4 regions of the Arthrobacter sp. ASL1 genome follow, and region 2 is predicted to be linked to each of the others. Evidence: riboswitches for the same ligand, from Rfam matches in the RefSeq annotation. Region 2 holds a riboswitch; each other region holds the start of a gene.
The links. A riboswitch is a leader RNA that binds a small molecule or an ion and turns the genes downstream of it on or off. The one in region 2 is predicted to bind S-adenosylmethionine.
Positions count from the first base shown of each region.

Region 1 (4,835 bases), 1.0 Mb from region 2:
CCCCGACAAGCTACGCCAGTGCGGAAAGGACCGGGACGAGGCCCTGTCCAACGACGACTGGATCGCCGCAGCCCACGACATCGACCCCCGGCTGGCCCTGATGGATTTCACCGACCAATTCTGCACGGAGAAGCTCTGCCCGGCAGTCGTCGGGAACGTGCTGGTCTATCGCGACCAGAACCATATTTCGGACACCTACATGGCCACCGTGGCCCCGGAATTCGAGAAGCAGATGTCCGAGGCGCTGCGGGACCACGGGCTGGCCCGGCAGGCAGGTCTCTAGACGGGTGAACGTGCGGCGCCGACGCCGCCGCGTGGGGAGGTCCACAGTCTGCCGTGACCCCTCGGCACCCGCGCCGGAGCCGGTTAGGGTGGGGGAACCGGCATCGGGTAGGATGGCTCAGGCTGTTTGTGTCGTTTCTGATCCCTGAAGCGGCCGCAACCAACGCACAGAACCTCCTGTTACGGAAAGACCGTGACCGTTTAGCCCAAAGGAGGTGGGTTCACATGCGTGCATACGAACTGATGGTACTGATCGACCCCGAGGTCGACGAGCGTACCGTGGAACCGACTCTTGGCAAGTTCCTCGATGTCGTCCGCAACGACGGTGGCACCGTCGACAACGTTGATATCTGGGGCCGCCGTCGGCTGGCCTACGAAATCAAGAAGAAGGCAGAAGCCATCTACGCGGTAGTCACCTTCACCGCTACCCCGGCCACTTCCGCGGAACTTGACCGCCAGCTGTCGCTCAATGAGACGATCCTGCGCACCAAGATCACCCGCCCGGAAGACCAGAAGGTCGTAGCAGAGTAATCTGCCGCGATCATTCGTAGAAACCGACCCTAGGAGGCACCATGGCAGGCGAAACCGTCATCACGGTCATCGGAAATCTCACCGCTGATCCGGAACTGCGTTTCACCCCGTCGGGTTCGGCGGTGGCGAACTTCACCATCGCCTCGACCCCTCGGACCTTCGACCGCCAGACCAACGAGTGGAAGGACGGCGAAACGCTGTTCCTCCGTGCATCGGTGTGGCGTGAGGCTGCCGAAAATGTCGCCGAAACGCTGACCAAGGGCATGCGAGTCGTCGCCCAGGGTCGGCTGAAGTCGCGTTCCTTCGAAACCAAGGAAGGCGAGAAGCGCACCGTCATGGAGCTGGAGGCCGACGAAATCGGCCCCTCGCTGCGTTACGCTTCCGCCAAGGTCACCCGTACCCAGCGCAACAACGCGGGTGGCGGTGGATTCGGCGGCGGCGCCTCCGGGGGAAACTTCGGCGGTGCTGGCAACCAGGGCGGCAACGGTGGATTCGGCGGAGGCAACTCCGGTGGAAACAGCGGCGGCTCCTGGAACGCTCCGGCCGAGGACCCCTGGTCCTCGTCGTCCTCTTCCTCCTCCAATAGCGGGGGATGGGGCAACTCCGGCGGATCAGACGAACCGCCTTTCTAAAGCACCACCATTTATTCACCATCCCGCAGAAGAATTCTGCGGGCTCCACTAGATAAAGGAGCTCCACGATGGCTAAGGCTGAACTCCGTAAGCCCAAACCAAAGTCCAATCCCTTGAAGGCCGCTGACATCACCGTCATCGACTACAAGGACGTCGCATTGCTGCGCAAGTTCATTTCCGATCGCGGAAAGATCCGTGCCCGTCGCGTGACCGGCGTCTCCGTCCAGGAGCAGCGCAAGATCGCCCAGGCCATCAAGAACGCGCGCGAAGTTGCCCTGCTGCCTTACTCCGGCGCTGGCCGCGGCTAAGGAAGGGATAACACCATGGCAAAGCTCATTCTGACCCACGAAGTAACCGGTCTCGGCACCGCCGGCCAAGTTGTCGAGGTGAAGGACGGTTACGCACGTAACTACCTGCTGCCCCGCGGCTTCGCACTGACCTGGTCCAAGGGGGGCGAGAAGCAGGTCGAGTCCATCAAGGCCGCCCGCACCGCCCGCGCCGTCGCATCCCTCGAGGATGCCCAGGCGCTGGCCAACAAGCTGGCCTCCCAGCCGGTCAAGATCACGGTCAAGGCGGGCCAGGGCGGACGCCTGTTCGGCACCGTCAAGACCGTTGACATCGCCAACGCCGTCGAGGCCGCAGGCCTCGGTTCGATCGACAAGCGCACGGTGGAAATCCCCGAGCACATCAAGTCGACGGGCAACTACCAGGCAACGGTCCGTCTGCACGAGGACGTCTCCGCGACCATCGACCTGCAGGTCGTCGCCGCGAAGAAGTAGCCGCCACGCATCACCGGCGGCCGCCCCTTGGGCGGCTACCGGTGATGCGTGCACCCGAGGGGCCCCGCGCTGAAAAAGCGCGGGGCCCCTCGGCGCTTTAACGGGAACTGCGGATCGGCGCTGGCGCGCGAGATGGACGACACCTTGCGAAATGTTGCGTTGACCTTTGACGGGTGCGGACCGGCACGCATAGCGTAGTTGGTGAATCAAGAGCGTCAACATACAAGCCCTGGCTCGTTGGCCGGCAACCCTCTCACGGTAGTGGGGTGCTCCAGGTGATGATTCGGCCCTCCGGGTCCCCGGGGGGCAAGTACCGCACACCCAGCGTGGCCCCGGCCCGGGTGGTGTGCCCTACGCCGGAGGTAGACCAGATGACACTGTCCACCGATCTTCAGCCCGACGCCCTACGCAAGGCCTTTGCCCTGCACCCCTCGGGGATTGCCGCGCTCTGCGCCATCATCGACGGGGAGCCTCAAGGCATTGTCGCCTCGTCGTTCACTGTCGGGGTCTCCATGGACCCGCCCTTGGTGATGTTCGCGGTGCAGAACACGTCGCGTACCTGGCCGGTCGTCCGCCAGGCAGGCAGGATTGGAGTCTCCGTCCTGGGCGAAGCCCACGACGGCGTCTGCCGGCAGATCGCATCGAAATCCGGAGACCGATTCGCCGGATTGCGGCTCGATTCCACCGACGATGGCGCATTGTTCCTCCACGAAGCCGCACTATGGCTCGATTGCAGCGTCGAACAGGAGATCCCCGCGGGCGACCACCACGTGGTCCTGCTACGCGTTCACGGGCATGCCACCCACGACGGCGTGCACGCGCCGCTGGTCTTCCACGGCTCGGCGTTCCGCACTTTGAAGGCCGAGGCGTTCGCCTGAGTTCCCGGGGAGCTACTTCCCGCGCAGCGACTCCACATACCGCTTGGCCTCGGCCAGGCCGATCCCGGTGTCCTGCCTGACCTTCTTCATGGCCGCGATCGGATTGCCGCTGCGTACCAGTTGCAGGACCCGTTCATAGTCGGGGTTCCCCGGGCCGGCAGGCATGCCCGCCAGTTCGGGGTGGCTGACCCCGGTGCTTTGTCCGGTGCGCCCCGGTGAACTGCTCGCGGCCCTGGCGGCCCGGGCGGTGGTAGCGGCCCTGATCTTCTCTGCCTTTTGCGCTTCGAGCTGCTGGTGGCGTGCGGCGTCGGCGTTGAGCCGGGCGATATAGAGGTCGGCCTCGTTCACCTGGTGGCCGGGCCGTGTTGTAAACACCCACGACAGCGCACCGAACACCGCGAGGATCGCCACAACTGCAATAACGAGGACGAGCAGCGTCTCGCCGTTGAAGTCCAACATGTCCACTCCTGGGGTCCCGGCCGCCGCGGTACGGCGGGCTGGTCTCCATCATGCCACCGGTCCGCCCTGTAGGAGCGGGATCAGGGCTGGTGGAGCTCCGTGGTGATGTGGTGGTAGCCCGAAGCCATGAGCTGCCCGAGGATGTCCAGGTCGACATCGGCGAGCTTGTTGACGTAGAGGCAGGCAGCTCCCATCCTGTGCTTGCCGAGCCGGATGAGCAGCTCTGCAGACCCGGGACCGGCGGTCATGCCGTAGAGCGAGAGGGATGCCTTGCGAGGGGAAAATCCGATGGCGGCGGCGTCACCCTCGCGCCCAGTCGGGTAGCGGTAGTGGTAGCTGCCGAAACCGACGATCGTCGGGCCCCACATCACCGGGGGCTGGCCGCTCGTTTCCTGCATCATCTCCAGGAGCACCAGGCCGTCGGCCCGCCGGACGGGATGCTCGAGGGCCTCGATGAAATCGAGTGGTTTCAGGCCCGTTGGCCGGGTTTTCGCCTCTGACATGGCGACAGTATCGCAGCGCGCACAAGAGGCGGCAAGATGGCACCGCGTCCTGCCGCGGGAGCAAGATGTCAAAGTCCTCCACCGACGGCGGCGTGTCTGTGGATAACACTGTTCGGGTTGTGGATAAAAGTGGTGTACACGCTCTTGGGCTGGTTGGCAACCTCCAAGTAGGGGCTGAATGTTGGGGGTAGAAGATTTTTTGCCAATTCTTATACACACATATAAGCCCTAGTCAGCATTATGTTTACTGATTTTCTTGAGAGTAATCCACAGGTTCATCCCCAGTCTGTGCACACAACACGCCGCGTCGCCCACAGGTTCTCCACACCACCTGTGGATAACTCTCTTTGGTTCTGTGGGTATTGGGCATAGGGTGACAGGGTCCCCGGCTCCATCCGGGCCGATCACCCAGTGGGCCACCGCCCCTCACCGCCTCGTCCGTGAGCCGTTTCCACTGCGATACTGGAGGGACTCCGCGATGCAAGCAGCTCATGCAACGCGCTGAAGAGGGAAGGAACCTAACGTGACGCTCACGCACGCCGATTCAAGGTCGTCGAATTCATCGGACATGGCCAGGACGCCGCCCCAGGACCTGGTGGCGGAGCAGAGTGTGCTCGGTGGCATGATGCTCTCCAAGGACGCCATCGCGGACTGCGTCGAGGTCCTTCGGGGCGTCGATTTCTATCGCCCGGCCCATGAGGCGATCTTTGAGGCGATCATCGACCTCTATGGACGGGGAGAGCCCGCGGATGCCGTGACGGTATCGGACCT
Region 1 is NZ_CM155284.1:2,422,975-2,427,809, forward strand. It holds gene AC1MEQ_RS11455 (acyltransferase family protein) at 1-283, shown strand, start outside; gene rpsF (30S ribosomal protein S6) at 508-813, shown strand; gene AC1MEQ_RS11465 (single-stranded DNA-binding protein) at 855-1,445, shown strand; gene rpsR (30S ribosomal protein S18) at 1,514-1,753, shown strand; gene rplI (50S ribosomal protein L9) at 1,769-2,224, shown strand; SAM riboswitch class IV at 2,429-2,543, shown strand; gene AC1MEQ_RS11480 (flavin reductase family protein) at 2,596-3,102, shown strand; gene AC1MEQ_RS11485 (hypothetical protein) at 3,115-3,561, opposite strand; gene AC1MEQ_RS11490 (DUF1801 domain-containing protein) at 3,642-4,064, opposite strand; gene dnaB (replicative DNA helicase) at 4,588-4,835, shown strand, end outside.
Region 1: it holds a riboswitch for S-adenosylmethionine, as region 2 does, so the genes downstream of both, AC1MEQ_RS11480 (flavin reductase family protein) here and AC1MEQ_RS16215 (bifunctional o-acetylhomoserine/o-acetylserine sulfhydrylase) in region 2, are expected to answer to the same signal.

Region 2 (4,835 bases):
CTCGGGGCCGATGATGAGCCGAACAATACCCTGCGTTGTAAATACTGACAAGTACTTAAGTAGTGCCTTCCAACCAGAACGGGAACCGACTCTGGCCTAATAGGTGTAGGCGATACCCGATATGCTGTAGTCTGGGTTCATGGAACGAACCCCCTTAAGTCGCGCCTCGCTCATTGCAGCCGCCGCCGATCTCGCCGACAGAGAGGGTTTCCCCGCCGTGACGGTCTCCGCCGTGGCGCGGCAGGCCGGCGTCAAACCCGCCAGCATCTACTCCCACCTCACGGACCTGGCCGACCTGCTGGACGGTGTCCACGAGGTGGCACTCGCGGAATTGGCGGACCGCGTCGCCGGCGCCATCGCCGGACGATCCGGCCGCGACGCCCTGGCCGCCATGGCCCAGGCCCACCGCGACTATGCGAGGAGGCACCCGGGCCGCTGGGCGGCCCTGCAGCGGGCGGCCGCTCCCGGGGTCGCCGGATCCGACGCCGCCCGCAAACTCGTCGACTACACCTGGGCGGTCCTGCGTGGGTACCGCCTGCCCGACACGGAGCTGGTGCACGCCACCCGGTTCGTCGGCGCGACCCTCAACGGGTACCTGGCCCTGGAAAAGGCGGGCTCCTTCGGCCATCGCAACGAACAGACCGACCTGTCCTGGCAGCGTGCCATCGACGCGCTCGACCGGGCCCTGGACTCCTGGGATCAGAACCAGCCGGAAGGAACACGATGATCACCACACCCCTGACGCAGGACATCATCCGCGGCGCCGCGGAACTGGAGGGCGGCCCGCACGGCGTGCGGATCCACCGGCTGCCCGGCTGGGTCCGTCGGCAGTTCCCGGAGCCCCAGCTGCTGGCCGTGGAGGCGCAGCCCTCCGGGGTCCGGATCGCCGTGTGGACCACCGCGACACGGATCGAACTCGTCTCACATCTCTCACCGGTGCTCTACCCCGGGACCAACCGGCCGCGGGGGCGCATCGACGTCCTCGTGGACGGCGAGCTGCGGCTGGGCGATGAACTCACGGGCGGGGACGCCACCGAAATCGACCTCACCAATGGATCGATGCGCCACGTCCCCGGTCCGCCACACACCACCGTCGTCGATGGATTGGCCGCGACGTCGAAGGCCGTGGAGTTCTTCCTGCCGCACAACGAGCCGCTCGAACTGGTCAGCCTGGCCTCCGACGCCCCGCTCGCACCCCTGGAGCGGACGAAGCCGCTGTGGATCCACCACGGCAGCTCCATCAGCCAGGGGTCCAATGCCGCCTCCCCGTCTGCGATCTGGCCGGCGCTGGCCGCCCGGCGCGGCAACGTGGAGCTGCGCAACCTCGGGCTCGGGGGCAGCTGCTTCGTAGACCCCTTCATTGCGCGGGTCATCCGCGATGCGCCGGCGGACTTCATCAGCATCAAGCTGGGCATCAACATCGTGAACCTGGACGGGATGCGGGTGCGCGCCCTGGTCCCGGCGATCCACGGCTTCCTGGACACCATCCGCGACGGGCATCCCACGACGCCGATCGTGCTGGTGTCCCCGATCTTCTGCGGGATCCATGAGGACACTCCGGGCCCCGGGGGCTTCGACCCGGCCAGCATGGGCACGGAGCAGGTGAAGTTCATCGCCACCGGGACCCCGGGGGACGAGGCCTTGGGGCGGTTGACGTTGCAAGTGATCCGCCGGGAGATGCGTTCGCTGGCAGGACGCCGCTCGGCCGATGCGAACCTGCACTACCTCGAGGGAACCGACCTGTACGGAGCAGCGGATGCCACCGACCTGCCGTTGCCCGACAACCTGCACCCGGATACTGCGGCGCATCGGTTGATCGGCGAACGCTTCGCGGACTACGCCTTCGCGGATTCCGGACCCTTCGGTGCGGTGGGCAGCGGGGCGAGGGCGGCAGGAGCCGGGCCGGGCCGGTTGGCCGGTGGCGCATCTCAGTAGTTTCCGGGCAGCAGCGGGTAGGGACTACCTGTCCTGCGGTGAATAGTCAGGTACGGTGTGGCGCACCATCTGCCACCGGTACGGGCTACCGTCGGGATCGACGGCTGGCGGTTCAGTCGAGGCCACAGGCCGGGGCGCACCACGGAGCCCGCACCGGCCATCGGTCGGGTGGACCGTCACGATGGGGGTCTGTTGCGCCACCATCGACACCCCGGGGCCGCCGCACTGGTGGTGGAACCGCAGCGGTTGCCCACCCTCCCGTCGGGAACCCAGGCAGGGGACCCTGGCGGAGGAGTCGCGGCGGCCGGGGTGCCGCCGCCCGCGAGGGGCAAGACAAACGACGGCGGCCCGGGGGCCGCCGTCGTGCAGTTTCTTGATCCGGGACTCCGGGTCAGAGGGTGATGGTCCCCTGTGGGGTCTCAAAGGTCACCGACATGATGCCCGGGGTGCCATTGGGTGCTTCCCACTCGACGGCGACATCCCCCAGCGGCGACTCCGCCGGGGTGCCCAGCCATTCCCGGACGCGCTCGACCGAACCCGCGATCGTGATGCCGGAGATGCGGCTGTTGGGCTCCAGCGCCTTGGACGGGTGAAGGTGGTCGGTGCCGTCATCCCAGCGCAGCATGTAGGGCACCTGGGGGTCGGCGATCAGGCCCTTGATGCCGATCTGCTGCCAGGTCAGTTCCTGGCCGTCGGGGAACTTGCGGTTGCCCGGAACGGAGGAGCGGCCCAGGCGCTCCTCGAACGGGGCCAGATCGTCGACGCAGACGCACCAGCCCATCCAACCGCCGCCCATTTCGGAGCGGGCGCGAACGGCCTGCCCGAAGGGGGCCTTGTCCGACGCCGGGTGGTCCAGGACCTCCACGACCTCCAGATACTGCGTGTTCAGCAACGGGAAAATGACATTCCTCGTGCCGAAGCGGGGATGGATGCCGCCCTTGACGGACTCGATCCCCAGGGTCTTGGCTACACGGGCAGCCGTGGCGGCCAGCCCGTCTGGTCCGCATGCGTATGAAACGTGATCCAACCTCATCATGCGTTCATGATGGCACTTTGTGAGGTGTGTCTCGACTTAGGATCACCTAAGTCACATGGTGTGCGCATTTCCAGTCCGCGGCCTGGGCGATTGTTGCGCGCATCGTCACATTGGGCGGGCATGGGTTGCGGGGCATCGGACGATCTAGAACACTGGATGCAGGTCATGAGTGCCAGCGCAAAACCCCGGTTTGCTGGCCGGCAACCCTCCACTCGCGGTGGGGTGCCCCGGGTGAAGACCGGGTCCGCCTCCGCTCGGAGAACGGGCAAGCGCGGGTCACCTCCCGGCACCCCGAGGGGGCGTCGTGGAACAGGGGCCCCTGAGCAGTAGAAGGGGACAACACATGTCCGCATCATGGTCTTTTGAAACCCGCCAGGTCCACGCCGGACAGGCTCCCGATCCCACCACCGGTGCCCGGGCGCTGCCGATCTACCAGACGACGTCGTTCGTCTTCCCGAGCGCCGAGAGTGCCGCCGCCCGTTTCGCCCTGCAGGAGCTCGAGCCGATCTACACCCGCATCGGCAACCCGACGCAGGAAGCGGTGGAAAACCGCATCGCAGACCTCGAAGGCGGCGTCGGCGCGCTGCTGCTGGCCTCCGGGCAGGCAGCCACCACCTTCTCGATCCTCAACCTCGCCGGATCCGGTGACCACATCGTGGCCAGCCCGAGTCTGTACGGCGGAACGCAGAACCTGCTCAAGCACACGCTGCGCCGGCTGGGCATCGAGGTCACGTTCGTGGCGCACCCGGACAACATCGACGAGTGGCGTGCCGCGGTCCAGCCGAACACGAAGGCCTTCTTCGGCGAAGCGGTCTCCAACCCACGCCAGGACGTGCTGGACATCGAAGGCATCAGCCAGGTGGCCCACGCCGCCGGCGTCCCGCTGATCGTGGACAACACGCTGGCCACCCCGTACCTGATCCGCCCCATCGAATGGGGTGCCGACATCGTGGTGCACTCGGCCACCAAGTACCTGGGCGGCCACGGCACCGCCGTCGCCGGGGTCATCGTGGATTCGGGCAAGTTCGACTTCGCGCAGGATCCGGAGAAATTCCCGGGTTTCAACACCCCGGACGAGTCCTACAACGGGCTGGTTTTCGCCCGCGACCTCGGCGTCAACGGCGCCCTGGGGGCCAATCTGGCGTTCATCCTCAAGGCGCGCGTGCAGCTGCTGCGCGACCTGGGATCCGCCGTTGCCCCCTTCAACGCCTTCCTCATCGCGCAGGGCCTGGAGACCCTCAGCCTGCGCATGGAACGCCACGTGGCGAACGCGCAAAAGGTCGCCGAGTGGCTCGAGGCCCATTCCCAGGTCGAATCCGTCGCCTTCGCCGGGCTGGCATCCAGCCGCTGGTACGACCGTGGCCGCAAGTACGGGCCCCGGGGCATCGGCGCGGTCCTCGCCTTCGAGATCACCGGTGGCGAGGCGGCCGGGCGTGCCTTCGTCGACGGGCTGGAACTGCACTCCAACGTCGCGAACATCGGCGACGTCCGCTCGCTGGTCATCCACCCGGCCTCCACCACCCACTCCCAGCTCAGCGAGTCCGAGCAGGTGGCAGCCGGGGTGAGCCCCGGGTTGGTGCGCCTGTCCGTTGGCATCGAGCACATCGACGACATCATCGCCGACCTCGAGCTCGGATTCGCCGCGGCAGTGCCCGCCGGTGCCACCGCTGACGCAGCAGCAGGCGCTGGGGAAACCCAGGGCGCCCGGTGACCCAGGGCGTCGGCAACGTGACGGAACAGGTCCGCACCGGCAGCACGCCGGTCATCCGCGACGGCATCCTCAAGTGCGTCCCGATCGGTGGCTACCGGTTCGAGACGGGCGGCTGGCTGCCCGAGGTGACGATGGGATATGAGACCTGGGGAA
Region 2 is NZ_CM155284.1:3,435,868-3,440,702, forward strand. It holds gene AC1MEQ_RS16200 (TetR/AcrR family transcriptional regulator) at 140-727, shown strand; gene AC1MEQ_RS16205 (SGNH/GDSL hydrolase family protein) at 724-1,935, shown strand; gene AC1MEQ_RS16210 (VOC family protein) at 2,327-2,971, opposite strand; SAM riboswitch class IV at 3,133-3,249, shown strand; gene AC1MEQ_RS16215 (bifunctional o-acetylhomoserine/o-acetylserine sulfhydrylase) at 3,315-4,682, shown strand; gene metX (homoserine O-acetyltransferase MetX) at 4,700-4,835, shown strand, end outside.

Region 3 (4,835 bases), 1.8 Mb from region 2:
GCGACGTCGACCGCGCGACGGTCATGCGGTCCGCGCGCCGCATCCTGCGCACCAGCGTTCTGCATGCCGCGACCCGGGAGACGGGGCCGCTGAGCGCCGAGCTGATTGCCTCGCCGGCGCACCGGGCACTGGCCCGCCAGGCAGCCGCGGAGTCGATCGTGATGTTGAAGAATGAAATCACCGGTGCGGCGCCGCTGCTGCCGTTGGCCCCCACCACCAGGCACCTCGCGGTGATCGGGAGACTCGCGGCACGTGCGAACCTCGGCGACCACGGTTCCTCACGCGTCCGGCCCCCCTCCACGGTCTCTCCGTTGCAGGGCCTGCGGGAGGCGCTTCCCCATGTTCGGATCACGGCCACGACCGGTCGGGACGAACGCACCGCGGCCGCGGCGGCGGCTGCGGCGGAGACGGCGATCGTCATCATCGGCCTGGACCAGCACGATGAGGGCGAATCGGTTGTCACCGGTGGCGTCGACGTGGGCGTGCTCGGACGGGCCTTCCGCTCGGGTCCACTCCGTCGGCTGCTCGTCGCTCTGGCACATTTGGCGTCGCGCTTCGTCCGAGGCGGCGATCGCACCTCGCTCGACCTGCGCCCTTCCGATGTGCGCCTCATCCGGGCGGTTGCCGCAGCCAACCCCCGGACCGTCGTCGTCCTGATCGGCGGCAGCGCGATCCTGACTGAGGCGTGGCGAGACCGTGTGCCGGCGCTCCTCCTTGCCTGGTACGGGGGGATGGAGGGTGGCCGGGCGTTGGCGAACGTGCTCACCGGCACCGCGGAGCCCGGGGGACGACTGCCGTTTGTGCTGCCGACGGACGCCGGACATCTACCGCCGTTTGACAGCGCGGCGAAGACCGTCGTCTACGACGACAGGTGGGGTCAGCGCCGGCTCGACGGCGACGGAAACGCGCCCGCATTCCCGTTCGGGTTCGGCCTGGGCTACACGACGATCGAACACCGGCTCCTCGACCACAGCTTCGACGACACGGGTGGCAGCGCGGACGTGCTCGTCGTGAACACCGGTGACCGCGAGGGCTCGACCGTCGTGCAGGTCTATGCCGCTGACGTCTCGAATCGCAGGCCGGTAGCCCAGCTGCTGGGCTTCCGGAAGGTGACGCTGGAGCCTGGGGCGGAGACGACCGTCCAGGTCTCACTGGATGCGGGGCCCACGTTGCAGCGAGATCCGGCGACACGGCGCTGGTCGCCCCGCGCGGGGGACTGGGCCCTGCTCGCCACCCAGCACAGTCCCGCGAGTTGGGCGGGTGCGGGCCCGTTGCGACGCGTAGGGCGGTGACCAGCGAAGAAGGCACCTCGGATGGTCAGCCGGCGTGAGGTCGATATGGGTCGCGCGCGTCCCGGTCACTCGGTGAGGGGTGGCAACGGTGTCGACAGCCCTTCGATGCGGACGGGCAGTAGGTCGTCACCGCGCAGCATGGTGCGGAGCAACCGCCGCGACTCCCACCGGAGCGACAGAGACGCTGGGTCCCGCCGCAGAACCAGACCCCCGTTGAGAGTCGCATGCCGCTTCTGCAGATCACCCAGCTCCTCTGCACGCAGCAGGGCGACCGTACTACCCACAACCTGATCGACCAGGCGGACCAGCGAGGAGGGGCCCCTCAGGTCGGAAGCGACGACGCGCTGCTCGCTCGCGGCGAGGATCGTCCTCTGCGCCGCGCGTGTCACGACCAGAGGACGGGACGGCCCGTCCAACAGGCCAGTCAGCACGTCCGCCGCTGCGTCAGGACGACCGGTTCTCCGCGCCGCCGCCTGCATCCGCCGCAGGCGGCCCGGCTCACGGAGCACCTCGTCGATCTTCCAGCCGATCGTTGCGGCGGTGTTGCAACGAACGGCGGCCCCCTGCTCCATCAGGTAGTCGCCGTTTCGGACCTCCTGACCCGGGATAGGTTTCACCAACACCATGGGCAGCCCCGCCGCCATGCACTCCGACGCCGTCAATCCGCCCGGTTTGCCCACGAACAAATCGGCGCGACGCAGCAGTTCCGGCATCTTGTCCGTGAAGCCAATCACGCGGTAACGGTCGCCAGCAGGCTCCACCAGCTGCTCGATGCGCCGACGCAGCGCGTCATCGTGTCCACACACGACCGTGGCCGTGAATGCGGACCGCATGTGCAGCGTCTGCTGCACCACGGCGACGGCGTAGTCACCACCTTTGGCCCCCGCGGAGATCAACAGCTTCGGGGGCTCGTTGGCGTCGCGCGCGGGCGCTGTGTTCGGCTTCACCGCGATGGGGATCCCCGTGGCCGTGATGCGGTCGGTCGGCAGACCAAGCGCGGTCAGCTCGATCCTCGCCTCTTCCCTGGCCACGAAGAGCTGGTGGAACGCGCTCGTCAGCCACAGGCCTTGGAAGTCGTAGTCCGTCGTGACGACAGCCGTCTTGGCGTCGATCACGCCCCGAAGGAGCAGGGTTGCCAGCAGCTGGGCCGGCAGGAAGTGCGTGCACACGATCGCCGTCGGTCGGAACCGCTTGATCGCACGGACCACCGGAAAGGCATTCACCCGAGTCCAGGGGTCGATCGGGCCGCGGCGCCGGAAAGGCGGGTCACTCGCGTCATAGCCCCACTCGACCAGCCACGGCAGGCCCTCGACCAGGACGAAGTACCCCTTCCCCAACACGTCTCGGTAGAGCGCGCTACTGACCTGCAGCACGTCCAGCACCTGCACCTCGGAAATGTCGGCGCGTGCGGAGCACGCCTGCTGTACTGCCGCCGCAGCGCTGTTATGCCCCGATCCCACCCCTGCGGACAGGATCATCACGCGCTCACCCCCGGCGGTGTTGGAACTCCGTGCCGACGTCTTGCGCATGGGGAAAGAGTAGCGGACCGCATGATCTTCCACCGATCCACATCTACTGGCGGATACCATTCGCGACAGGGCCGGCAGGAATTGGGCGACTTGGCCGGGTCTGCACCATGGGCCCACCACCGTCCACGTCAGCCCAACCTGGGCACCTGGGCCACGGAGCTCGCGGAGTTCATCGGCGAACCGGTATTCCTGTAACCGCCGCGAACGCCGCCGCCAGCTGCGCATCGTGCACCAGCCGGCACGGTTCCAGCGGGCCGGGCACCAGCTGCACGTAGGACCGCCCGGCACTGATACGCGGATCGGCCGGCAGTCCCAGGACGCCGGTGCCCGGATGCCAGTGGCAGACCGCCGAGCCCACCAGCGGCAGCCGGGAACCGGCGTCGTGCCCTGGTGCCGGGACGGTGCGACGCACGGCCGCCCAGAGTGCGCCGACGTCGTGGTGGTGGCCGTGCCAGCGTGCCCCGGACGGGCAGGCCATGGTCAGCGACTGGGCCGGCAGGTCGAAAAAGACGGTGACCGGAATCCAGCCGGTGGCATCCGCGAGCAGCCCGGGGCGCGTGGCCGGTGCAGGCGGCAGGTGACCGGGCGTACCGGAATGGCAAACGGATTCGATGCGGGTGCGGGACAGGTGGCCCATGGCGTGCCTTTCGCGTGCTCTTGCCCGACACCGTGCGCGCCGGGCCGCTTCGTCATCCGAACCACCCGTGAAGCATGGGGTTGGTGTACGGCCGGGTCGGAGCCCGTGCGTGGCCGCAGCTCGTGAAGCTTTCACCAGCCTAGCGGATCCGGCCCCCGGGGTAACTTCTTCGCCCATGGCGTACACGGTTTGCGTTGGCCGTCCGCGTGGGATTGGCTGGGGGAAAGACTTTAGCCGGGTTGTGCCCGGCGCCCGAAGGAGTGATCCGCGAATGACCGTCCCCGCAACTACCCGGCCGCCGCGCCCGCTGGTGGTGCTGGAGGTGGTGACCCGGCGCAAGATCGGCAAGCACATGGTCCGCCTGACCCTGGGCGGCGAGGGCTTCGCCGCGTTCCGCAACAAGGACGCCACCGACAAGTACGTCAAGCTGCTCTTCGCCGATCCAGCCCTGGGCCTCACCCCGCCCTATGATCTGGACGAGCTGCGCAGCGTGCTGCCGCCCGAGCGCATGCCGGTGCGTCGCACCTACACCGTGCGCAGCGTGAATGAGGCCGCGCAGACCCTGCAGATCGACTTCGTCGTGCACGGCGAGGAAGGCATTGCGGGACCGTGGGCGAACCATGCCAAGCCCGGCGACCTGGTCTGCTTCTCCGGCCCCGGCGGGATGTACCGCCCGGCGTCGGAGGCCGGATGGCACCTGCTGGCCGGCGACGAATCCGCGCTGCCGGCCATCGCCGCGGCGCTGGAGGCAATGGACCGCTCCGCCGTCGGCGAGGTCTACGTCGAGGTCGCCGAGGAGAAGGACGAGGTCAAGTTCAAGGCCCCCAAGGGCATGAACGTGCACTGGCTGCACCGCGGCGGCCCGTTCACCCCGGAGAGCACCAGGCTGGCCGCAGCCGTCATGGCCGGCCCTTGGCACGACGGCGAGGTACAGGTCTTCGCCCACGGTGAGCGCGAGATGGTCAAGGCGCTGCGCCGTTACCTCGCGGACGAGAAGGGCGTGGACCGCAAGGCGCTCTCGCTCTCCGCGTATTGGGCGTTCGGCCGGGCCGAGGAGACGTTCCAGGCGGAGAAGCGCGAACCGATCGGGCAGATCTTCCCCGACGAATCCGGTGTCCAGAACGCCGTCCGCGGCTGACCCGGGATTTGCCGGCCTCGGCTCCGAACCCGCAACGCACGGAATGGACTCGCTAGGGTAGGTGGATGATCGTTTCTTCGGTGGTTCTGCTGGTTGTCTATGTCGGGCTTGCCGTGGTGGTGGTGGGATGCGCCAATGGACGCATCGGCGTCAACCCGGTGGCAGGGATCCGCACGTCGACCATGATGGCCAACGAACAGACCTGGCTGGCGGGGCATCGGGCAGCGCGGACCCCGACG
Region 3 is NZ_CM155284.1:1,261,792-1,266,626, reverse strand. It holds gene AC1MEQ_RS06005 (beta-glucosidase family protein) at 1-1,292, shown strand, start outside; gene AC1MEQ_RS06000 (MGDG synthase family glycosyltransferase) at 1,358-2,821, opposite strand; gene AC1MEQ_RS05995 (hypothetical protein) at 2,991-3,458, opposite strand; SAM riboswitch class IV at 3,470-3,586, opposite strand; gene AC1MEQ_RS05990 (siderophore-interacting protein) at 3,730-4,596, shown strand; gene AC1MEQ_RS05985 (SdpI family protein) at 4,662-4,835, shown strand, end outside.
Region 3: it holds a riboswitch for S-adenosylmethionine, as region 2 does, so the genes downstream of both, AC1MEQ_RS05995 (hypothetical protein) here and AC1MEQ_RS16215 (bifunctional o-acetylhomoserine/o-acetylserine sulfhydrylase) in region 2, are expected to answer to the same signal.

Region 4 (4,835 bases), 1.3 Mb from region 2:
CCCTGTCCTGGTACTGGGACCTGGCCATCCGGCCCTGGTGGCCGCGACTGCGCTCCCTGCAGCTCGAGGATATCGACTGGCGGTTGGCCCAGATCTCCCAGCACGGCATCCACGAGGTCTTGAAGTCACTTCACCCCAGCGTGGTCCCGACGGCGACCGGCCTGGACATCATCCGGGATTGCGATGCGGACGAACCTCCTGAACCCGGTTCCGGGCTGATCCTGGTCCCGAATGCGTTCATCTGGCCGGAGACGCTGGTGCTGAACGTCGCCCCGTTCGTCCCCACGTTGACGTATGCCCCGCGCGGCGTCGGCCGGCTCTGGGAAACCGCCACGTCCTGCCCCGACGACCCGCTCGCCAAGCTGCTGGGGCGCACCCGGGCACAGATCCTGGCCCAGCTCGATGTCCCCATGACGACGACGCAGCTCGCCTGTGCGCTGGATCTCGCCCCGGCCACGGTCAGCACCCATCTGAAGGTGATGTCCGAGGGCGGACTGGCCGCCTCGCTGCGGACCGGGCGCGAGGTGTTCTACCGGCGTGCGGACATCGGCGAAAGCCTGCTGGCGGCCCGCTGACCCGACGGCGTCCCGGTCAGATCCTGGACGTCCGGGGCACCCGGGACGTCGCCCGGACCCGGAATCCCCAGCAGGTCGGCGTCGATCTCCACGACCTCCCCATTGAGCACGCGGGGATGGTGCACGCCGAGCAGAGAGCCGGCCACCAGGCGGATCAGGGTGCCGTGGGCGACGACCACGATGTTGGACGCCGAATGCACGGCGACGATCCCGCGCAGCGCCATCAGGGCCCGGGACACCACGCCGGCTTCCGGCTCGGCGGTGGACAGCAGCTCATCCAACTCCGCCCGGCCCATCCCCGCGACGACCCGGCCCTCGCCGTCACCGTAATGACGTTCCTGCAGGTCGGATACCGGGGTGATCGCGTCGAGCCCCAGCGCGCGGCCCACGATGGCCGCAGTTTCCACGGCCTGCCCCAACGGCGAGGAGACCAGCAGGTCCCAGGCGCCGCCGTCGTGCCCCAGGCGTTCCAGGTCCCGAGCCGCACCCTCGGCCTGGGCGCGGCCGGTGTTGTTCAAGGGGATGTCGGTCTGTCCCTGGAGCCGTTGCTCGGCGTTCCAGTCGGTTTCGCCGTGGCGGACCAGTGCAATGCGTGTTCCCATTCTTCCAGCCTACGGGGCGCGGCGACCGCCTTTTCTTCGATCCAGCCTCGGCAGACTGCCACGCTGCGCAACATTCTTTGATGACCGGCGCAGGTTTGCGACCATGGAGGGGACCATCCCGAGCGGCCGAGAGATCTGGCTTGTCGACGCCGCAGCAACCACCGGAAGCCACCGGAGCGGTGCTAACGCCAGAGGCGATGGAGCGCAGCCGCACATCGGTTGCAGGGTTCCCCGGCGGACCGCACCATGGCCGGGATCGGCACCAGCCGGAAACCAACCTCGAAGGAGCCAACGCCTAGATGTCGGATCACCAGTTCGGATTCCGTACGCGCGCACTGCACGCCGGGGGCACCCCCGATGCCGAGCACGGCGCCCGCGCCGTGCCGATCTACCAGTCCACCTCGTTTGTGTTCAAGGACACCGACGACGCCGCGAACCTGTTCGCCCTGCAGAAGTACGGCAACATCTACTCCCGGATCGGCAACCCCACCGTTGCCGCGTTCGAGGAGCGCATCGCCTCGCTGGAAGGCGGGATCGGCGCGGTGGCCACCGCCTCCGGCATGGCCGCCGAGTTCATCACGTTCGCGGCGTTGACGCAGGCCGGGGACCACATCGTGGCCTCGTCCAAGCTCTACGGCGGCACCATCACCCAGCTGGACGTGACGCTGCGCCGCTTCGGCGTGGACACCACGTTCGTGGACAGCAACGAGGCGGCCGACTTCGCCGCGGCGCTCCGCCCGGAGACGAAGGCGCTGTACACGGAGATCGTGGCCAACCCCTCCGGCGACATCGCCGACCTGAAGGGCCTGGCGGCCGTCGCGCACGAGGCTGGCATCCCGCTGATCGTGGACTCCACGCTCACCCCGCCCTACATCTTGCGCCCGATCGAGCACGGCGCCGACATCGTCATCCATTCGGCCACGAAGTTCCTCGGCGGACACGGCACCACGCTCGGCGGCGTTGTCGTCGAATCCGGGCGCTTCAACTGGGGCAACGGGAAGTTCCCGACCATGACCGAGCCCGTCCCCTCCTACGGCAACGTCTCCTGGTGGGGGAACTTCGGCGAGTATGGGTTCCTGACCAAGCTGCGCTCCGAGCAGCTGCGCGACATCGGCCCCTCGCTGCCCGCCCAGTCGGCCTTCCAGCTGCTGCAGGGCGTCGAGACGCTCCCGCAGCGCATGGACGCCCACCTGGCCAACGCGTACCGGGTGGCCGAGTGGCTCGAGGCCGACCCGCGGGTGACCTACGTGAACTTCGCCGGGCTGCCCTCCCACCCCCAGCACGAGCGTGCGAAGGACCTGTTGCCCGGCGGCGTCGGCTCGGTGTTCAGCTTCGGGGTCGCCGGAGGACGCAAGGCCGGCGGACGGTTCATCGAGGCACTGCAGCTGGCCAGCCACCTGGCCAACATCGGCGACGCCCGCACCCTCGTCCTGCACCCGGGATCGACGACCCACCAGCAGCTGTCCGCCGACCAGCTGGCCGCCGCCGGTGTGCCGGAGGACCTGATCCGGCTTTCGATTGGGCTCGAGGACGTCGAGGACATCATCTGGGACCTGGACCAGGCACTGACCGCCTCCCAGCAGGCGCCCGCCACCCCGGCCGAGGATGGAGCCGCCTGCGCGGTCCCGTCAGGTGCCGGCGAGCAGATCGGAGCCGGAAAATGAGCGCGGAAACCACGCAGCGCGGCTGGGTCGGCCCCTCGGCCCCCGAACGGCTGAACATCCTGCGGTCCACGAAGTCGATCGCGATCGTGGGGGCCTCGGACAAGACCGCCCGCGCGTCCTACTTTGTGGCGACCTACCTGAACAGCTCCACGGGCTACGACCTGTACTTCATCAACCCGATCCTCGCGGCGAAGCGTGTCGAGATCCTGGGCCACCCGGTGTACGCCTCATTGGCGGACCTGCCGGTGGCGCCGGATCTGGTCGAGGTCTTCCGCAAGGCCGAGGACACCCCCGGGATCGTCGAGGAGGCCCACCAGGCCGGAGCCCAGACCGTGTGGCTGCAGCTGGGCATCTGGAACGAGGAGGCCGCCGAGCTGGCCGAGTCGTACGGCATGCATGCCATCATGGACCGCTGCGTGAAGATCGAGCATGCGCGCTTCCACGGCGGCCTGCACCTGGCCGGTTTCAACACCGGCGTCGTCTCCTCCAAACGGCAGGTGCTCGCCTAGGTTTCCGGAATCACTGCACGACGGCGGCCCGTCCCCTTCCGGGGTGGCGGGCCGCCGGTCTGCTCGGGGTCACGGTGCTGGGCTACGACGGGCAGCTCGTCGAGATGGACGCGGTGGCGGCGGTCATCGACTGACCGCCCGGCGCCTCACAGGTCTTCGCGCGCCGCCATGAAGGTGTAGTCCCAGGCCCGGACGCCGTCGGCCTCGTCCGACTCCGCGGGGAGTCGGTGCAGCGAACGCGCCCGGTCCAGCACCTCACCGACCTCCGTGAAGACCCGATCCGCCTCGTCCCGGGTCAGCCGCAGCGTCCCCAAGCTGAGGTCCGCCTTCGGTTCGGGCTCACGTCCGGTCGCAAAGTTCGGCGCCCAAGCCGTCACCTTGGCGACCATCTCCTGCTGGTCCAGCGTCACCTGGTCCAAATAGGCGGCCAGCGGGGCCTCGTCCTCCGGACCGATCGGGACGTCGGGCGAACCGACCCGGTAGGACTGGACCGCTCCCTTCCAGACCCGGTCGCGTCGGTCACGGGCGAACTCGGGGGCCTCCTCGACGAAACCCGCATCGGCGAGCGTGCGCAGATGGAAGCTCAGCGTGTTGGCCGCCACACCGAGTTGCCGCGCCAGGTCGGTGGCGCGGGCATAGTCCTGCGCGCCGAGCACGGCGACGATCCGGCGGCGCAACGGATGCGCCATCGCCTTGAGCATCGGCGAGGTCATGACCTTCGGTTCGAGGTCCGGTGCGCGCGGTGGCTGGCGGTCGGTGTCCATGACACCAGTATACAAACCCGCCGCAAAAGTTGCGCAACTACTCTTGCGCAAATACTCGTGCGGATCTACGATCGTCGTATGGACCCCCTCCAACCCCACCCCGCCACCGCGTCCTCTCCTCCGGGCGCTCCCGCGGAGACCGGGCGGCCCCCGGCGCTGTGGCGCAACCGCGACTACCGCTGGTGGCTGAGCACCGACACCTCCACCGGCCTCGGCCGCGCGCTGCACAACTTCGCGGTCCCGCTGTTGGCGCTCTACATCACCGGCGACCCGGCCCAGGCCGGCATTATCGCGGCCATCGGCCAGGTCGGCCGCGTCGCCGCCACGCTTCCCGGCGGCGTCCTGGCCGACCGGCACGACCGCCGCCGGCTCATCCTGCTGGGTACCGCCACCGGGGTCCTGGTGGCCGCCGCGCTGGCCGTCTTCCAGGTCGCCGGGATGCTCGGCTTCTGGCTGCTGACCGTCCTGAACCTGCTGATGAACGTGCGCAGCGGGCTGTTCGACGGGGTACCGAACGCCGCGCTGAAGGCCGTCGTGGAACCGCGCTCGCTCGGTTCGGCCATGGCCGCCAACCAGGGCCGCGACGCCGTCGTCAGCCTGGCCGGCGGCCCGGTCGGCGGGGTCCTGCTCGTCATCGGCCACGCGGTGCCGTTCGCCGCGACCGCCGTACTCAACCTCTTCGGGCTCCTCTCGGTCTTGCGCATCCGCACCGACCTGCGTC
Region 4 is NZ_CM155284.1:2,166,025-2,170,859, forward strand. It holds gene AC1MEQ_RS10195 (ArsR/SmtB family transcription factor) at 1-575, shown strand, start outside; gene AC1MEQ_RS10200 (histidine phosphatase family protein) at 530-1,177, opposite strand; SAM riboswitch class I at 1,288-1,381, shown strand; gene AC1MEQ_RS10205 (O-acetylhomoserine aminocarboxypropyltransferase/cysteine synthase family protein) at 1,477-2,841, shown strand; gene AC1MEQ_RS10210 (CoA-binding protein) at 2,838-3,350, shown strand; gene AC1MEQ_RS10215 (ArsR/SmtB family transcription factor) at 3,497-4,114, opposite strand; gene AC1MEQ_RS10220 (MFS transporter) at 4,193-4,835, shown strand, end outside.
Region 4: it holds a riboswitch for S-adenosylmethionine, as region 2 does, so the genes downstream of both, AC1MEQ_RS10205 (O-acetylhomoserine aminocarboxypropyltransferase/cysteine synthase family protein) here and AC1MEQ_RS16215 (bifunctional o-acetylhomoserine/o-acetylserine sulfhydrylase) in region 2, are expected to answer to the same signal.